Regions from separate parts of the Kosakonia beeri genome, predicted to be linked through region 1. Evidence: predicted binding sites of a transcription regulator. Region 1 holds the regulator's gene; the other holds the start of a gene.
The links. The regulator LexA, encoded in region 1, represses DNA repair genes until DNA is damaged. The targets are predictions, from matches to a motif close to TNCTGTATGTACATACAGNA.

Region 1 (8,973 bases):
CCGCCGACGGTTTACCGGGCGCTGGATTTCCTGCTGGAGCAAGGGTTTGTTCATAAAGTCGAATCGACCAACAGCTATGTACTGTGCCATTTGTTCGATCAACCCACACATACGTCTGCTATGTTCATTTGCGATCGCTGCGGGTCTGTGAAAGAGGAACAGGCGGAGGGCGTTGAGGATATTATGCACGCACTGGCGGCAAAGATGGGCTTTGCACTGCGTCACAATGTTCTGGAAGCACATGGCTTATGTGCGGCCTGTGTGGAAGTAGAATCCTGCCGTCATCCCGATCATTGTCATCATGATCACAGCATAATGGTGAAGAGAAAACCACGCTAAGCGCGATCTTAGATTAATAACGGGATGATACTCTGAATGTTCTGAGTTCACCAAAAGCTGGGAGGTACATCCATGTACCGTTGGGCAGGAGCCGTCAGAGGGTTAACACATTGAGGGTCAGTGTTGTCGGCTACCAGCGATAATCGTTACGCGTTTCCCAGTCTTTCACTTCATTCTCGGCCTGGTCTTTCGCGTAACCGTAACGTTCCTGGATTTTCCCAACCAGTTGATCACGTTTACCTTCAATGACGGTCATATCGTCATCGGTAAGTTTGCCCCATTTCTCTTTAACAGTACCTTTAAACTGTTTCCAGTTACCGCCGACTTCGTCTTTATTCATCATTGACTCCTTATCGTTCGGTTAAAAGTTACGTTCTCGTTGTGTTGAACGTACTGATAATTGTAGTCAGGAATATCGACCTTCGGGATACATTCGGAATCTTTAACCATCCAGGGCATTCCGGACAGTGGAAACGAGGCGAGAGTCATTATTAAAAATCGAGGAGAATAAAGAGCGATAAGCGCTGTCAGGAATGCCTAGTGTCAGAAAACCAGCTGCCGTTGCGCCAGTGACGCCGCCACAGCCACGCCAGTGTTAGCCCACGTAGCGCCAGAAACACCGCCAGCGATAACCACAGAGCATGATTACCCAGCACGGGGAGGGTCAGCAGCGTCAGGGCAAACCCTGCGGCAGCAACAGCCATACTGTTTCGCATCTCCGCTCCTCGCGTCGCGCCGACAAACATGCCATCCAGCAGATAACACCACACGCCGACCACCGGCAGGATCACCTGCCAGAACAGATAGAGCCCGGCCAATTGTTGCAACGCGGGCAGCGAGGTCAGCAGTGCAATGAGGTGCTTCCCTGCCAGCGCATAGAACATCGCAAAAGCCAGCGCTACCAAACCGGCCTGACGGCAAGCCGCATGCCAGACATGCATTAACTGGCTACCGTCTCTGGCTCCGTACGCCTGCCCGGAATGGGCTTCTACTGCGTAAGCGAAGCCATCCAGCGCGTAGGCAGTGAAGGTCAAAAACATCATCAGCACGGCATTCGCCGCCACCGTCTCGGGCCCCAGCCGCGCACCAAAAACGGTAATGGAGCCAAAACAGAGCTGGAGCAGTAAAGAGCGCAGCATAATATCGCGATTTAGCGACAGTAACCGCCTGACACCACCACGCCAGGCCTGGCGCAGCATCGGAATCGTTATGCCATGCATAATCAGTACGCGCCGCGCCATAAGCAACCCAATGACAAATGTCGCATATTCCGCGACCGCGGTTGCCAGCGCTGCGCCCTGCACATTCATGTGCAGCCCCATCACCAGCCAGACATCAAGCACAATGTTCAGCGCATTGCCCACCACCAGCAATATCACCGGAGCACGAGCATACTGCACGCCTAACAACCACCCCAGCAGTACCAGATTACCCAGCGATGCCGGCGCGCTTAGCCACCGGATCTCCAGGAAGCGCCGCGCCTGTTCCAGTACAGCCTCACTGCCACCAGTGATGTGCAATGCAAGATCGATTAACGGCGTACGCAGCATGGCAATTAGCACACCGACGACCAGAGCCAGCAGCAGTGGCTGGATCAGTGCGCGGGCCAGTGCAGAAGTGTCACGGGCACCAAACGCCTGTGCTGTAAGGCCGGTCGTGCTCATGCGCAGAAACAACAGCAGCATAAACAGAAAACTGGTTGCCGTTGCGCCAATCGCCACACCGCCAAGATAGACAGGGCTGTCGAGATGACCGATCACTGCTGTATCCACCAGCCCCAACAGCGGGACAGTGATATTGGAGACGATCATCGGCAGCGCAAGTCGCCATAGCGCTTTATCGGAGGCACTTAACAATGACATAGCCGTGTAGGAATCAGTCGGGGAGAAAGGTTTTACGCTGCGGAGCGTATAACAGCACCGCAGCACATAAGCGGGGCGTTACAGCCACTGCCCATTGCGAATGACACCGACCGCCAGACCTTCAATGGTGAAGTTTTGATCGCGCAGGTCAACCACAATTGGGGTGAATTCGCTGTTTTCCGGTAACAATTCTACGGTGTTACCGTGTTTTTTGAGGCGTTTTACCGTGACTTCGTCTTCAATACGCGCCACCACAACCTGGCCGTTACGCACATCCTGCGTTTTATGCACGGCCAACAGGTCGCCATCCATAATGCCAATGTCTTTCATCGACATCCCGCTAACGCGCAACAAGAAGTCCGCATGCGGTTTAAAAAGTGAGGGATCAACCTGATAGTGACCTTCAATATGCTGCTGTGCCAGTAACGGTTCGCCCGCAGCAACACGCCCGACCAGCGGCAAACCTTGATCTTCTTCTTCTCCGAGCAGCAGGCGAAGACCGCGCGATGCGCCGGAAACTATTTCAATTACCCCTTTACGCGCAAGCGCTTTGAGGTGTTCTTCAGCCGCATTTGGGGAACGGAACCCCAATTGTTGTGCGATTTCCGCACGCGTCGGTGGCATACCGGTTTGATTGATGCGTTCGCGGATGAGATCGAACACCTCTTGCTGCCTGGCCGTTAAAGCTTTCATTCCGCCCCCTGGGTGTATATACAGTGATGCTGTGAGTATATACAGTTAAAGGCGATTTTGGAACCAAATTTAAGCAAAAAACCAGGCTCTTAACGAATTCCGGAAGCATTATCGAAAATATGACCAAAGCAACGAGATCCAGGTAAACAGCGCCAACAGGATAGACATCAGCACGGCGGCAGAGCCCATGTCCTTCGCACGCCCCGAAAGCTCATGGAATTCGGTACCAATTCGATCGACGACCGCTTCAATCGCACTATTCAGGATTTCCACAATCATCACCAGAGAAACCGAACCAATCAGTAACACGCGCGTGATCGCGTCAATATCAAGCCAGCAGGCGATAATAATGGCCAGCGTCACTGCAATCGCTTCCTGGCGAAACGCCGCTTCATTTACCCATGCAGCGCGCACCCCTTTCCAGGAATAACCGGCAGCTTTAATGATCCGGGTTAATCCAGTGGTATTATTAGCCATGAAAAAGAACCTTTTTATGTAATGAGCGTCAATGTCTATGTAAGCACGCAGCGGTACAACAGAAATTATGCGCGCTTTCTGATATTCTTTGCGGCGCAATGGCACTATTAACCAGAGGCTTTACATCCTTTATGTCCGGCTGGCCACGAATTTACTACAAATTACTGAATTTACCATTAAGCGTGCTGGTAAAAAGTAAATCGATCCCCGCAGAACCTGCACAGGAACTGGGTCTCGATACGTCACGCCCCATCATGTACGTGCTGCCTTACAACTCTAAGGCGGACTTACTGACACTCCGCGCACAATGCCTGGCACATGAGTTGCCAGACCCGCTGGAACCGCTGGAAATCGACGGCGCGCTCCTGCCGCGCTACGTGTTCATTCACGGCGGACCGCGTGTATTCACCTATTACACGCCGAAAGAAGAGTCCATCAAACTGTTTCACGACTATCTGGATTTACACCGCAGCCATCCAGACCTGGATGTGCAAATGGTGCCTGTGTCGGTGATGTTTGGCCGCTCGCCTGGGCGTGAAAAAGGTGAGGTGAATCCGCCGTTGCGCATGCTTAACGGCATTCAGAAATTCTTCGCTGTCTCCTGGCTGGGTCGCGACAGCTTTGTGCGCTTCTCGCCGCCAGTTTCCCTGCGTCGCATGGCGACTGAACACGGCACAGACAAAATTATCGCGCAGAAACTGGCACGTGTCGCCCGTATGCACTTTGCCCGCCAGCGTCTGGCCGCTGTAGGGCCGCGCCTGCCTGCCCGTCAGGATCTGTTTAATAAGCTGCTTTCATCCAAAGCGATTGCCAGGGCAGTTGAAGACGAAGCGCGCAGCAAGAAAATCTCACACGATAAAGCGCAGCAAAACGCGATAGCCCTGATGGAAGAGGTCGCGGCGAACTTCTCGTATGAGATGATCCGTCTGACAGACCGTATCCTCGGCTTTACCTGGAACCGCCTTTATCAGGGCATTAACGTGCACAACGCCGAGCGTGTGCGCCAGCTAGCTCATGATGGCCATGAAATTGTCTATGTACCCTGCCACCGAAGCCATATGGATTATTTGCTGCTGTCCTATGTGCTTTACCATCAGGGACTGGTGCCGCCGCACATTGCTGCAGGCATTAACCTGAATTTCTGGCCAGCCGGGCCGATTTTCCGTCGGCTGGGGGCGTTCTTTATTCGTCGTACCTTCAAGGGCAATAAGCTCTATTCCACCGTGTTCCGCGAATATCTGGGCGAGCTGTTCAGTCGTGGCTACTCCGTGGAGTACTTCGTGGAGGGCGGTCGTTCGCGTACCGGGCGTTTACTGGATCCGAAAACCGGTACACTGTCGATGACCATTCAGGCGATGCTGCGCGGCGGCACGCGCCCGATCACGCTGGTGCCAATCTATATCGGTTATGAGCATGTGATGGAAGTGGGCACCTACGCTAAAGAGCTGCGTGGTGCGACAAAAGAGAAAGAGAGCCTGGTGCAGATGGTGCGTGGACTGAGTAAGCTGCGCAACCTGGGCCAGGGTTATGTGAACTTCGGCGAGCCGATCCCGCTGATGAACTACCTGAACCATCATGTACCGGAGTGGCGCGAGTCTATTGATCCTATCGAAGCGATTCGTCCGGCATGGTTAACCCCGACGGTGAACAATATTGCGGCCGACTTAATGGTGCGTATTAACAACGCCGGCGCGGCTAACGCGATGAACCTGTGCTGCACGGCGTTATTGGCCTCTCGCCAGCGTTCATTAACACGTGAGCAACTGACCGAGCAATTGACCTGCTATCTCGATTTGCTGCGCAATGTACCTTATTCACCGGATTCAACAGCCCCTTCTGCCAGCGCCAGCGAGCTTATCGATCACGCGTTGCAGATGAACAAGTTCGAAGTCGAAAAAGACACCATCGGCGATATCATCATTCTGCCGCGCGAGCAGGCAGTCCTGATGACCTATTACCGCAACAACATCGCGCATATGTTGATGTTGCCGTCGCTGATGGCGGCGATTGTCACTCAGCATCGCGCAATTTCGCAAAGTGAGATTCTGCGCCATGTAGAGCAGCTTTATCCGATGTTGAAAGCGGAATTGTTCCTGCGTTGGGAGAAAGCCGAACTGGCGAGCGTTCTGGAGAATCTGACCCAGGAGCTGTTACGTCAGGGGCTGATCACGCTGAAAGAGGATCGTCTGAGTATCAACCCGGCACACTCACGCACGCTGCAGTTGCTGGCGGCAGGCGCCCGCGAAACGCTGCAACGCTACGCCATCACCTTCTGGTTGCTGAGCGCCAATCCGTCGATGAACCGCAGCACGCTGGAAAAAGAGAGCCGTACTCTGGCCCAGCGTTTGTCCGTGCTGCACGGCATTAACGCGCCGGAGTTCTTCGATAAGGCGGTGTTCAGTACGCTGGTGCTGACGCTGCGAGACGAAGGCTATATCAGTGATACCGGTGATGCGGAACCGGCACAGACGCTCAGCGTGTACCAGATGCTGGCGGAGCTGATTACATCGGATGTGCGTTTGACGATTGAGAGCGCAACACAGGCAGACGTGTAACGGTAAGATCCCCTCTCCCTGCCAGGGAGAGGGGAACAAATCAGAGCAGGTAGCTTAACGCCAGGCCTAAAAACAGCACCAGCCCAACGTAATTGTTGTTCAAAAACGCTTTAAAGCAGGCATCGCGATCGCGGTTCGCAATCAGTTTCTGCTGATACACAAACAATGCCCCCGCCACCCCTACCGATGCGTAGTAAATACCGCCCAACCCGTTTAGCCAGCCCACTGTCGCCATCAGCATCATCACCGCAACCTGTAAAATACCGATGATCAGCTTGTCATGACGGCCAAACAGGATCGCCGTCGACTTGATACCGATTTTCACATCGTCATCCCGATCGACCATCGCATACTGCGTGTCGTAAGCCACCGCCCACAAGATATTGGCAAGGAACATAATCCAGCAGCTCAGTGGTACCGACTCGCTGACAGCCGCAAATGCCATCGGTATCGACCAGCCAAACGCTGCCCCCAGCACCACCTGAGGCAGGTGCGTATAGCGCTTCATAAACGGATAGACCCAGGCCAGCGCCAGCGCGGCAACTGACAGCAGGATCGTCATCATATTCAGAGTCAGTACCAGCGCGAAAGCCAGCAATACCAGTACCACGAACAGCGTTCGTGCCTCATTCTCAGTAACATCACCGCTGGGTAAAGGGCGGTTAGCCGTCCGCTTTACGTGACCATCAAATTTACGGTCCGCATAATCATTTACCACACACCCTGCTGCGCGCATCAGCCAGACACCCGCAACAAACACCAGCAAAATCCACAGCGGCGGCAAGCCCGGCGTCGCAACCCATAACGCCCATAATGTTGGCCACAGCAGCAGCAACGCCCCAATCGGTTTGTCCGTACGCATCAGCCGGTGAAAGGCCAACAGCTTATTCTGCGTGAGACTCCACTCCATTTTCATTTTCCTCTCAGTACAACGGCGACGCAGGCAAAAACAGTTCGGTCAGTATGAGCGGTTTTCCGCCCAGACGCAGACGGGAACGACGTCCCCACAGCTGCTCATGACGACCGATTTCAATAAAGTCACGCGTAAGCGTAGAAGAGGTAAAGAGATATCGCCCAAGCGGCGTAGTGCCCAACTGTTGCAACGCCAGTTCCGGGCCGCTCAGGGTAGACTCTGGCACCACTGTGCGCCCGGCAAGCCAGGGTTCACCATCGGCACACAGCAAGATTTCCCGCAGCCAGTAACGGGGTTCGGCAGGCAACAAGCCATGCTCCTGCTCAATGTCAGCCGCGCTGACAAAGGCTTCCCGAATTAACGTAACGCTTACCGTTTTGCCCTGCTGCTCAAAACGTTTAGTCATGGAATCTTCCAGCAACAGCCAGTCCAGTTGTTGCGGTTCTAGCGCAGGAATAGCATCGAGATAGCGCAGCGCACGCAGTTGCGTTAGCGCGGGGTGTGACATGCCTTACTCTCCGGTACATAACGTAGCATTATTGTATCGCAGAACGGGACATGCAGGCGGGAAAGTTCATTCAGTTTTCATCAGCGCAACAGATACGCAACAGTGCGCTACTGTGCCGGAAAAAAAGGTGCGTCAGGCGACGCACCAGTTGCTGCAAATATCAACATTGTGGGGAGACTGTTACCCCTTGCCTTTTACACTGCTGATAAAAGTGGAACGGGCTGACTTCGACCCGAGGCGCTCTGCTTCATCTAACAACTTCAATGCCTTATCAACATCCCCCTTCGCAACAGCCTGCTTAATAGCCCGGTTAAAATAGCTCTCCGTATCATTAAGCATTGGCTCGCTTTTCGCCGCAGGCGCAGCAGCCGGGGTAGCAACAGGTGCCGGTTGCGCGTTGTAAACCGGTGCTGCGGTATTGCCGACAGTCACCGGGCCTGGGCCGGAGGAACCAAACAGTGGGCCAACCAGAATGCTGGAGCTGCTACTGTTTTTCACTTTCAGGTTCACCACCCCTTCCGCAATATGGCGCGCTATGGGATCCGGGATATCAGGGATCGCGTTGCCCACGCCTTTCGCATACGCTTTAGCGGGATCAAGCAGCGTGGTGGTTTTCTGCAAATCACTTTCGGTGGTGAACGCAAGGATATAGAGCTTCTGCTGGCCCAGCGCAGGCGTAAGGCGCATAACCCCTTCCAGTCGGTCTGCACTTAAGACTCCCGGTTCCTGGTAGGTAAAATAGCTACTCGGGAAATAGGCCGCAGGTGACATATTCTGATCAAAGACCAGCACGTTTGGCGCAAATACACCGGTATTTTTATTAACATCGCTTGAAAGCGTCAGCGAAAGTTCACCGATGTTGGCTGGCACGCTAAACGCCGCAACTGGCCCGGTAATCCCCGGAACATTCAGATGCTGACCGCCAGTGGCAAGCCGCACCGTCTGGCTTTTGGACGTGTCGACGGGCCTCCAGGTGAGTTGTTGCAGTGCTGATGTCGGAATCGACGGCGCTGCCGCTGTGTTCTGTGGCACGATATTCACATCAGCCAGCGCGACACCCGGTACCGCCGCCAGCAACCCCGCGGAGAGGCACAGGGCAATGAAGTTTTTTTTCATTTTCATTTTAATCACCTTCAGGATGCAAAACAGCGGTGGCCAGGCAATAGCGCGCTGTTTGTAAGAATCAGAGGGGCTTACGCCCCTCTTTTGTTTACGCGAGTGAAACCCTTACCACCAGATTTCCATCTGAGCACCGAAGCTCCATTCGTCACTGTCGCCACGGCCAAAGCTTGAACCGCCTGTACCATTGCGGGTTGCCAGACCATAGTTGGCGTTCGTGCCCGGATTACCGCTGGTGTTGTAACCCCATTTTTCGTCCCATTTCGCATAGGTTGCGAAGACGCGAATGGCCGGGCGAGACCAGATGCTGTCGCCTGCCTGCCACTGTTGTGCGAGGGTGATTTTGTACTGGTTGTTCGTGTCGTTGGTGCGCTGAGACTTCACGTTGTCATAGCCCACTTCCAGCAGGGTGCTCATGATCGGCGTCCATTTGAACATTGGGCGCACACCCACCGTCCACCATTTGGTGCCGTTGTTGTTATCCCAGTCGATGTCCTGATACATACC
Region 2 (8,973 bases), 2.2 Mb from region 1:
GGCACATCAATCAGCGTCGCCAGCTTTTGTTTATGACGATGGCTGAACAGATAATCAAACAGTTTTGGCTGCTTCGCTTTTACCAACTGCGCCATGGCAATGGTGGCGTACACATCAGCCATCGCATCGTGGGCATTACTATGCTCAATCCCGTTGGCTTTGGTCAGATGCTCAAGGCGGAAACTTGGCAGGCCATTGTCATTTTCCGGCCAGTTAATGCCCTCCGGGCGCAGCGCATAGCAGGCACGCATCACATCCAGCAGATCCCAACGGGAGTTGTGATTCTGCCAGCTCCATGCGTAGGGATCGTAAAAGTTGCGATAGAAAATATTGCGCGTGACTTCATCGTCAAAACGCACGTTGTTATAACCAAGTACGCAGGTTTTCGGCACCGTAAACAGGTCGTGAATGCGCCGGGCGAAGGCCGCTTCGTTATCGCCTTTGGCGCGAGCGATTTGCGGCGTAATGCCGGTTATCAGTACCGCTTCTGGTTGCGGAAGATAGTCGTCTGCGGGCTTGCAATAGAACACCTCCGGCTCGCCGATGATGTTGAAATCTGCATCGGTGCGAATGGCAGCGAACTGCGCCGGGCGATCCAGCGACGGGCTGGTGCCGAAAGTTTCGTAATCATGAAAGAGAAAAGTGGGCGTTACGGCGGAATCAGACACCAGAAACTCATCCTGTCAGTAAATATGCCCTCTATGGTAAACCATCCGGCGTGGAGTGCCGAAGAAAAACCCGCGCGGCGTACGGTAAACTTCGCAAAATCAGGCTGCTAAATCAGACTTGTGTCACATTTTATTGCAATTTAAACAGGTAACGACACACGAACTTCCGTAAAAAGAACGGCGATTTTAGATGCTTATGAGGATATTTCATTGAAACGCCGTTTGTTTGCTGCTTCCTTGCTGGCGCTCTGTGTAAACAGCGCCCTGGCCGACGATTTACCTTTCGCCCCGCAGCCACCGGCGATTCAGGCTGGATCCTGGGTACTGATGGACTATACGACCGGGCAAATTTTAACTGCAGGGAATGAACATCAGCAGCGCAACCCGGCGAGTTTGACCAAACTGATGACCGGCTATGTGGTGGATCGCGCTATCGACAGCCACCGCATCCGTGCCGACGACGTCGTGACCGTGGGCCCCGATGCATGGGCGAAAGGCAACCCGGTGTTTGACGGATCATCGCTGATGTTCCTTAAACCGGGCGATCGCCTGACGGTACGTGACTTGAGTCGTGGTCTGATTGTCGATTCCGGCAATGATGCCTGCGTCGCGCTGGCGGACCATGTGGCGGGCGGGCAACCGCAGTTCGTCGCTATGATGAATGATTACGTGCAGAAACTGAACCTGCGCGATACGCATTTCGAAACTGTGCACGGACTGGACGCCCCCGGACAGCACAGTTCGGCTTACGATCTGGCAGTGCTCTCCAGGGCTATCATTCACGGCGAGCCGGATTTCTACCATATGTACAGTGAAAAAAGCCTGACATGGAACGGCATTACGCAGCAAAACCGCAATGGCTTACTGTGGGATAAGACATTGAATGTCGACGGGCTGAAAACCGGGCACACGTCAGGCGCAGGATTTAATCTGATTGCTTCCAGCACTGATGGCCAACGCCGTTTGATCGCGGTCATCATGGGCGCAGACAGCCCAAAAGGCCGCGAAGATCAGGCCCGCAAATTGCTGCACTGGGGCCAGCAGAATTTCGACACGGTACAGATCTTACGTAACGGTAAAAAAGTGGGCAGTGAGCGCGTCTGGTATGGCGATAAAGAGCAGGTGGACGTGGGTACCGACCAGGATTACTGGATGGTACTGCCCAAAGCCGAGTTGCCTAATATCAAAGCCAAATATGTGCTGGATGCCAAAGAGCTGAACGCGCCGCTGGCGGCACATCAGCGCATTGGAGAGATCCAGCTCTACGATCGCGATCAGGTCGTTGCACACTGGCCGCTGGTCACGCTACAGCGTATTGGCAAAGGCGGTTTCTTCTCACGTCTGAGCGATTATCTGCATCATAAATCCTGACGTTGCGGCGGGCCGAGAGGTCTGGGTGCGAGTCTGCTCCCATAATTGCGATGGGAGCGTGGTAGCCCTTTGCTAAACGGCTATACTGTATGTCCAAACAGTAACGGTAAGGGAGGCAGCATGGGCTACAACGTGAAGCAGCTTGAAAAACGCCGTATCGCCGGTTTCCATCTGGTGGGGCCGTGGGATGAAAAAGTCAAACAGGGTTTCCAGCAGTTGTTGATGTGGGTCGATCATCACCACATCCAGCCGCTGGAGTGGATCTGCGCTTATTACGATAACCCGGACGAAGTGCCGCCAGAAAAACTGCGCTGCGACGTAGCGATTACCGTCGACAGCGCGTTTCAGGTGCCGGCGAACAGCGAAGGGGTCATCACTACCGAAATTCCCGGCGGGCAGTATGCCGTTGCGCATGCCCGGGTCTACAACGAAGAGTTTGAGCAGTGCTGGGATCGCTTTTTCGATGAGTTACTGAGCGATCAGTCGTTGCAGATTGCCGCCGGGCCCTGCTTTGAGGTCTACCAGAACGACGGGCAAAGCGATGGCTACTGGGAAATCGACATGCATATCCCGGTGGAGCCAAAAGTACTTTAACGCGTCGGGCAAGATAAAAGAGGCGACAGTCGGCATTTGTCTGCCTCTTTTTTGTTTTAAACAGTGATTCACGCCACGGAAAAATCGCTACAATTTCGCTTTTGCAGACTGGAGAGCGGCAGTGCGTCGCGATAAATCACTCAGCCCTTTCGAAATTCGTCTTTACCGCCACTACCGCATCGTGCACGGTTTACGCGTGATGCTGGCCTTTATCCTGACGTTTTTGTTGATCCGTCTGTTGAGCGTACCAGAGGGCACCTGGCCGCTGATCACGCTGGTTGTGTTGATGGGGCCGATCTCATTCTGGGGGAATGTGGTACCGCGGGCGTTTGAACGTATTGGCGGTACGATTTTTGGCGCAGTGCTTGGCCTGATCGCTTTAAAATTAGAGCTGATCTCACTGCCGGTTATGCTGTTGTGGTGTGCCGCAGCCATGTTCCTCTGCGGCTGGCTGGCGCTGGGGAAAAAACCCTACCAGGCCCTGTTGATTGGCATCACGCTGTCGGTGGTGGTTGGCGCGCCGCCCGGTGATATGCATACCGCGTTGTGGCGCAGCGGCGATGTGATTATCGGTTCACTGCTGGCGATGTTATTTACCGGTATCTGGCCGCAGCGCGCCTTTCTGCACTGGCGTATCCAGATGGCAAGTTTTGTGACCGCGTTTAACCGGGTCTATCAGGCGGGCTTCTCCCGTAATCTGGTTGATCGTCCCCGGCTGGAAAAACATCTGCAAAAGATCCTCAACGATGTGGTGAAAATGCGTGGGCTGATTACACCGGCCTGTAAAGAGACGCATATTCAGAAAGCGATTTTTGAGGCTATCCAGACGGTCAGCCGCAATATGGTATGTATGCTGGAACTGCAAATCAACGCACACTGGAGCTCACGCGCCAGCCATTTCGTGATGATTAATGCCCGGACGTTGCAGGAAACGCAGCAGATGACACAACAGACGCTGTTGACCATTGCGCATGCGTTGTATGAAGGCAACCCGCAGCCCATTCTCGCCAATACGGAAAAACTGAATGAGATTGTCGCTGAGCTTCGCCAGCTAAGCGAGGCGCATAAAGGCGATGCGCTGGCCGAAACAGCGATCCACGGTTATGTCTGGTTGAGTATGGAACTGGCGCGCCAGCTGGAACTGTTGTCGCATTTGATCTGTCGCGCCCTGCGCAAATAAGCGACAGATAACCATTTGCTTCAGTCAGGTTGTTTCGATTCAGCATGGTTTGAGGTTATGATAGCGAAAAGGAAAAATCATTGTCATCTGCAGCGGCTTTGAGTTAGGTTTGCCTCCATGCCGTTGCTTTAACGAATCCGAATCTCACATAATCAGGGGTGTAAAAATGGAAACGAATAAGCCTTCATTCCAGGACGTACTGGAATTTGTGCGTCTGTTCCGCCGTAAAAACAAATTGCAGCGCGAAATCCAGGACGTCGAGAAGAAGATCCGTGATAACCAGAAGCGCGTACTGCTGCTGGACAACCTGAGCGACTACATCAAGCCAGGCATGAGTGTTGAAGCTATTCAGGGCATTATCGCCAGCATGAAAACCGACTACGAAGACCGCGTTGATGACTACATCATCAAAAACGCCGAGCTGTCGAAAGAACGTCGCGACATTTCCAAAAAGCTCAAAACCATGGGTGAACTGAAAGCAGGTGATGCGAAAGCAGAGTAACCCGCTTGAGCGGTGAGAGGTTTGCCTCTCACCGTTATGTTACCCCTCCCGCCACCATTTTCAGCAGGAAGTTCTGCGGCCAGTGCGCCAGCAGTTTCATCTCTTTAAGCCAGCCGCGTACCGCCTCCACATCATGACGATCACTGTCGAGCAACAGCCCGACCACGCTGCCGCTGTGAGCAACATTCAGACCGTACAGATCCCCTCGTTCCACCAGACGCAACAGCGTATTAAATGCCGGCTTGGGCAGTAACGCCTGGCTGGCGATGGCGCTAATGGTTGCCGCTTCGCCGAGCAGCGTCGCGTTGTTCTCTGCGCAGGCTTGCTGCAACTTACCCCAGGCGCTTTCCAGCGCGGTGGCATTCTCCTGCAGGATCTGCTGGCGCGGCAGGCGATGGTAATCCGCGGTAGTCAGCGTAAGCGGGCTTTCCAGCACCAGTACCTCCACCTGCGGCAGGCCTCCACAGTGGATTTGCGTACCGGCCGTATTGTGATCAAACAACGTCAACTGCGGGAAGAGGGTGCTGTCGGTCGGTTCCAGTGCCACGCACAATTGTGCCAGCGTGCGTTCATCAAGGGGGAGTTGCAAATGGCGGGCGGTTGCGACAGCGGTCGCAGCAATATCCGCAGTGCTGCTCGCCATCCCTTTCGCCACCGGAATGGTGGAGTGACACGCAATGCGCAGAGTTTGTCCCAATCCTGGCGGCAGTTGCCAGTGAGCAAGCAACTGACGGACCATCGCACGGGTGAGTGGGCGCTCATCATTACGTGGCTTACCGCTGGTAACCTCGACACAGCTATACCAATCCACCGGACAGGAAACCAGCTTTTCACTGCCAAGGATCCAGCCCTGGATAAGTTCACCGCAGGATGCGGGACACTGAGCCTGTGCCACAGCGCTGCTCCTTAAAAATAAAAGCCCGGATAGTGTCACTTTGCTCCGTCGAACGCCAGCGTTTCCCAACGTGTCGCCGCCGTCTCCCTTTTGTTGCTGCTGTGGGCAGGTGCGAAGAGGGGCAAACATACCACAGAGCCAGCGCTGCGCTATATCATTGTCAGTGGGATTTACCGGGAAAGCGTAGCAGTGCATTTTTACCGGACCCTTAATGAGTGAAGTAAATTATTTCCCCCCTCTCTGGGAACGGGAATCAACCACCGGGATCTGCACGCATAAAAAACTCTCTCACTGCGGTGGATGTGCAACCGGCAGGGTGGCAGTTAAGGATTTTCTCACACCGGTTATTTTTCACTCATTGCGCTAAACCTATCCGTTAACAACGCAAACATTTCGTGTGCAGAATCATGCAAATGATAGCAGCGATAAAATTCCCAACACCCGCAAGGGTTTCGCCAGATGCTGGATATATCAGGCTTCGTTCAGCGTGGTAAGCAATAAATTGTTATAGCGCAACAAAATAGTGATCCCATGCCGTTAAACTGAATCCGTTTTTATTTCCCTGATGCGATAAAGTGCATCAGGGAAAAATCAGGGTGATAGTTCTTTGCCGTGATTATTATTCTATCAGGTTACGCCGCAATATAATGCGGCAGGGAAGGGGGTGAAATTCCCCCGCAGCCCCCGCTGCTGTGATGCTGACAACCCCGTATGGCCACTGATCGCACGATCGGGAAGGGCGGGTGAGGATGACGCTAAGCCAGAAGACCGACCTGATCAGATATTTATCAACAACTTCGGTGGGAAGCGTGTTGCTCAGAGGCGTACAGTCGAAAGACTGGACTGACGCGCGTCCTGACTTCATCTTTCCGCCGGTAACGGGGTTTCAGGAATGTCAGACAGGCGCAGCGCTTTTATTCTTGCCGGAACCGGTAGCGGCTGTGGTAAAACCACCGTCACCCTTGGGCTGCTGAAGGCGTTACAGCAGTCTGGCCTGCGCGTACAACCTTTCAAAGTCGGCCCGGACTACCTCGACACCGCCTGGCATACCGCCGTTACGGGAGTTTTCTCGCGTAATCTCGACAGTTTTATGCTGCCTGCACCCACCCTCAATGCCCTTTTTACTGAACATCTGCTCGCTGCCGACGTAGCGGTGATCGAAGGCGTGATGGGGCTGTATGACGGGTATGGCACCGATCCCCACTACTGCAGCAGCGCGGCTCTGGCGAAACAACTTGGCGTACCGGTGATCTTGTTGGTGGACGGCAAAGCTGTCTCCACCTCCATTGCTGCCACGGTCATGGGCTTTCAGCATTTCGATCCGCAGTTACCCATTGCCGGGGTGATCATCAACCGTGTGAACAGCGACAGCCATTATCAATTACTGAAACACGCCATTGAACGTTATTGCGGGTTGCCGGTGCTGGGTTATGTGCCGACGGTGGCGGGCGTGGCGCTACCGGAGCGCCAGCTCGGGCTGGTGACCGCACGGGAATCGGTGATTGATACCCCGGCATGGCGCGACTTTGCTCTGCGCCTGCAACAGACGGTTGATATCCATCAACTGCTCGCCCTGAGTAAGATTGACACCTTACCGCAGGGCACATCGCCCGCGCTGCCATCACTGGCGGGGGCCGGGCTGACGTTGGCGCTCGCTGACGATGAAGCGTTCAATTTTTACTACCCCGATAATCTGCAACTGCTGGCGCGTGCGGGCGTGCGCATTGTGCGTTTTAGCCCCCTGCATGACAACGCGTTGCCGGAGTGCCAGATGCTATGGCTGGGTGGCGGCTATCCGGAACTGCATGCCCACACCCTTTCGGAAAACAGAGCCATGCTGGAGGCCATTCGGGACGCGCACCGGCGTGGCGTGGCCATTTATGCCGAATGTGGCGGGCTGATGTACCTCGGTTCTTCGCTCCGCGATGCAGACGGCGTGTGCTGGCCGATGGCAAACGTCATTCCAGGCCACAGTGAGATGGGCAGGCGCCTGACCCGGTTTGGCTACTGTGAAGCACGCGCCACCCGCCAGACACTGCTTGCCGCCGCAGGAGAAACGCTGCGCGGCCATGAGTTTCACTACTCTGATTTCACCGCGCAGCGTGAATGTGTGCTGGATTGCCACAAAACCCGTGATGGCGAAGTGCTGTCACGCTGGCAGGGCGGCTGGCAGGTGGGTAATACCTTTGCCAGTTATTTGCATCTTCATTTTGCGCAACGCCCGCAAATGCTCAACCACTGGTTCGCCGCCGCGAGGCACAGCCAATGACGCTGCTGGCATGGTGTGCAGCTTTTTTACTGGATCGTCTGCTTGGCGACCCGCAGCACTGGCCGCACCCGGTGCGCTGGATAGGCGCGTTGATCACCCTGAGTCAGCGGGCGGTGCGCCGTTGCTGCCACAGCGATACGGCGTTACGCGTCGGGGGCGGGGTGATGTGGCTGGTGGTTGTCGGGGCGAGCTGGGGCGTTGCGTGGGGCATTTTATCGCTGGCGGCCGCTGTTCACCCGTGGTTCGGCTGGTGCGTGGAAGTATGGATGATCTACACCACGCTGGCGGCACGTTGCCTGGCAGATATGGCGCGCAACGTCGAACGCGCACTGCGTTATGGTTCACTCAGCGACAGCCGTAAACAGCTGTCGTGGATTGTCGGGCGCGATACCTCGCAACTGCAACCGCCGCAAATCACCCGGGCGGTTGTCGAGACGGTGGCAGAAAACACCGTCGATGGGGTGATTGCGCCCCTGTTCTTTTTGCTGGTGGGCGGCGCACCGCTGGCGATGGCCTACAAAGCCGTGAATACACTGGATTCGATGGTCGGTTACAAGCATGAAAAATACCGCGCCATCGGGATGGTCAGCGCGCGGCTGGACGATGCCGCGAACATCCTTCCTGCCCGTTTGAGCTGGGTACTGCTGAGCATTGCGGCCCTGCTCTGCGGCAATCATGCCCGTGAGGCATTACGCATTGGCTTTCGCGACCGACGCAACCACAGCAGCCCGAACTGCGCCTGGCCGGAAGGCACCGTTGCCGGTGCGCTGGGTGTGCGCCTTGGCGGGCCGAATAACTACTTCGGCGAGCGCGTCGAAAAACCCTGGATCGGAGATGAACGCCGCGCCATTGACGCAGACGACATTCCGCGAACAATTCGATTGATGTGGGTCGCCTCCACGCTGGCATTGGCGCTGTTTGTGCTGGTGCGTTATGCGTTGGCGGGAGCCTGAGGATAAAACAGATGGATTACTTGCAGCAACCGCAGGCTATTGAAGCCAGGAGTTTTGTCATCATTGGCGACATCATTACCCAAACCCGCCCGGAATACCGCTTTGCCAGCCCACTGCATGAAGCCGTGATCAAACGGGTGATCCACACCACTGCCGATTTTGACTGGCTGGACATCCTGTGGTTTTCCGCCGACGCGCTGGAAGGCCTGTGCAGCGCCATTACCCGCGGCTGCACGCTCTATACCGATACCACCATGGCGCTCTCCGGCATTAACAAAACGCTGCTGGCGCACTTTGGCGGGGAAGTACGCTGCTATATCTCCGATCCGCGCGTGGTGCGCCGTGCCAAAGCGGACGGCATCACACGTTCAATGGCGGCAGTCGATTTAGCGTTGGGTGAAGAGGGCGAAAAAGTTTTTGTCTTCGGTAATGCGCCGACAGCGCTGTTTCGTCTGCTCGAACACCAGGCGCAAGTTAGCGGCGTGGTGGGCGTACCGGTCGGTTTTGTTGGCGCGGAAGAGTCGAAAGAGGCGCTGGTTGC

Region 2: the regulator LexA is predicted to act here: its motif matches at 2,123-2,142, upstream of sbmC (DNA gyrase inhibitor SbmC).

Annotation. Positions count from the first base shown of each region.
Region 1 covers NZ_CM135106.1:4,567,172-4,576,144, forward strand. The annotation lists gene zur (zinc uptake transcriptional repressor Zur) at 1-339, shown strand, start outside; gene ACUY4S_RS21625 (CsbD family protein) at 470-679, opposite strand; gene dinF (MATE family efflux transporter DinF) at 867-2,201, opposite strand; gene lexA (transcriptional repressor LexA) at 2,280-2,894, opposite strand; gene ACUY4S_RS21640 (diacylglycerol kinase) at 3,003-3,371, opposite strand; gene plsB (glycerol-3-phosphate 1-O-acyltransferase PlsB) at 3,503-5,926, shown strand; gene ubiA (4-hydroxybenzoate octaprenyltransferase) at 5,967-6,836, opposite strand; gene ubiC (chorismate lyase) at 6,850-7,347, opposite strand; gene malM (maltose operon protein MalM) at 7,528-8,469, opposite strand; gene ACUY4S_RS21665 (maltoporin) at 8,575-8,973, opposite strand, start outside.
Region 2 covers NZ_CM135106.1:1,800,842-1,809,814, forward strand. The annotation lists gene sbcB (exodeoxyribonuclease I) at 1-668, opposite strand, end outside; gene dacD (serine-type D-Ala-D-Ala carboxypeptidase DacD) at 879-2,039, shown strand; gene sbmC (DNA gyrase inhibitor SbmC) at 2,160-2,633, shown strand; gene ACUY4S_RS08600 (FUSC family protein) at 2,755-3,813, shown strand; gene ACUY4S_RS08605 (DUF496 family protein) at 3,980-4,315, shown strand; gene ACUY4S_RS08610 (L-threonine kinase) at 4,350-5,210, opposite strand; cobalamin riboswitch at 5,823-6,001, shown strand; gene ACUY4S_RS08615 (cobyrinic acid a,c-diamide synthase CobB) at 6,103-7,479, shown strand; gene cbiB (adenosylcobinamide-phosphate synthase CbiB) at 7,476-8,432, shown strand; gene ACUY4S_RS08625 (cobalt-precorrin-8 methylmutase) at 8,444-8,973, shown strand, end outside.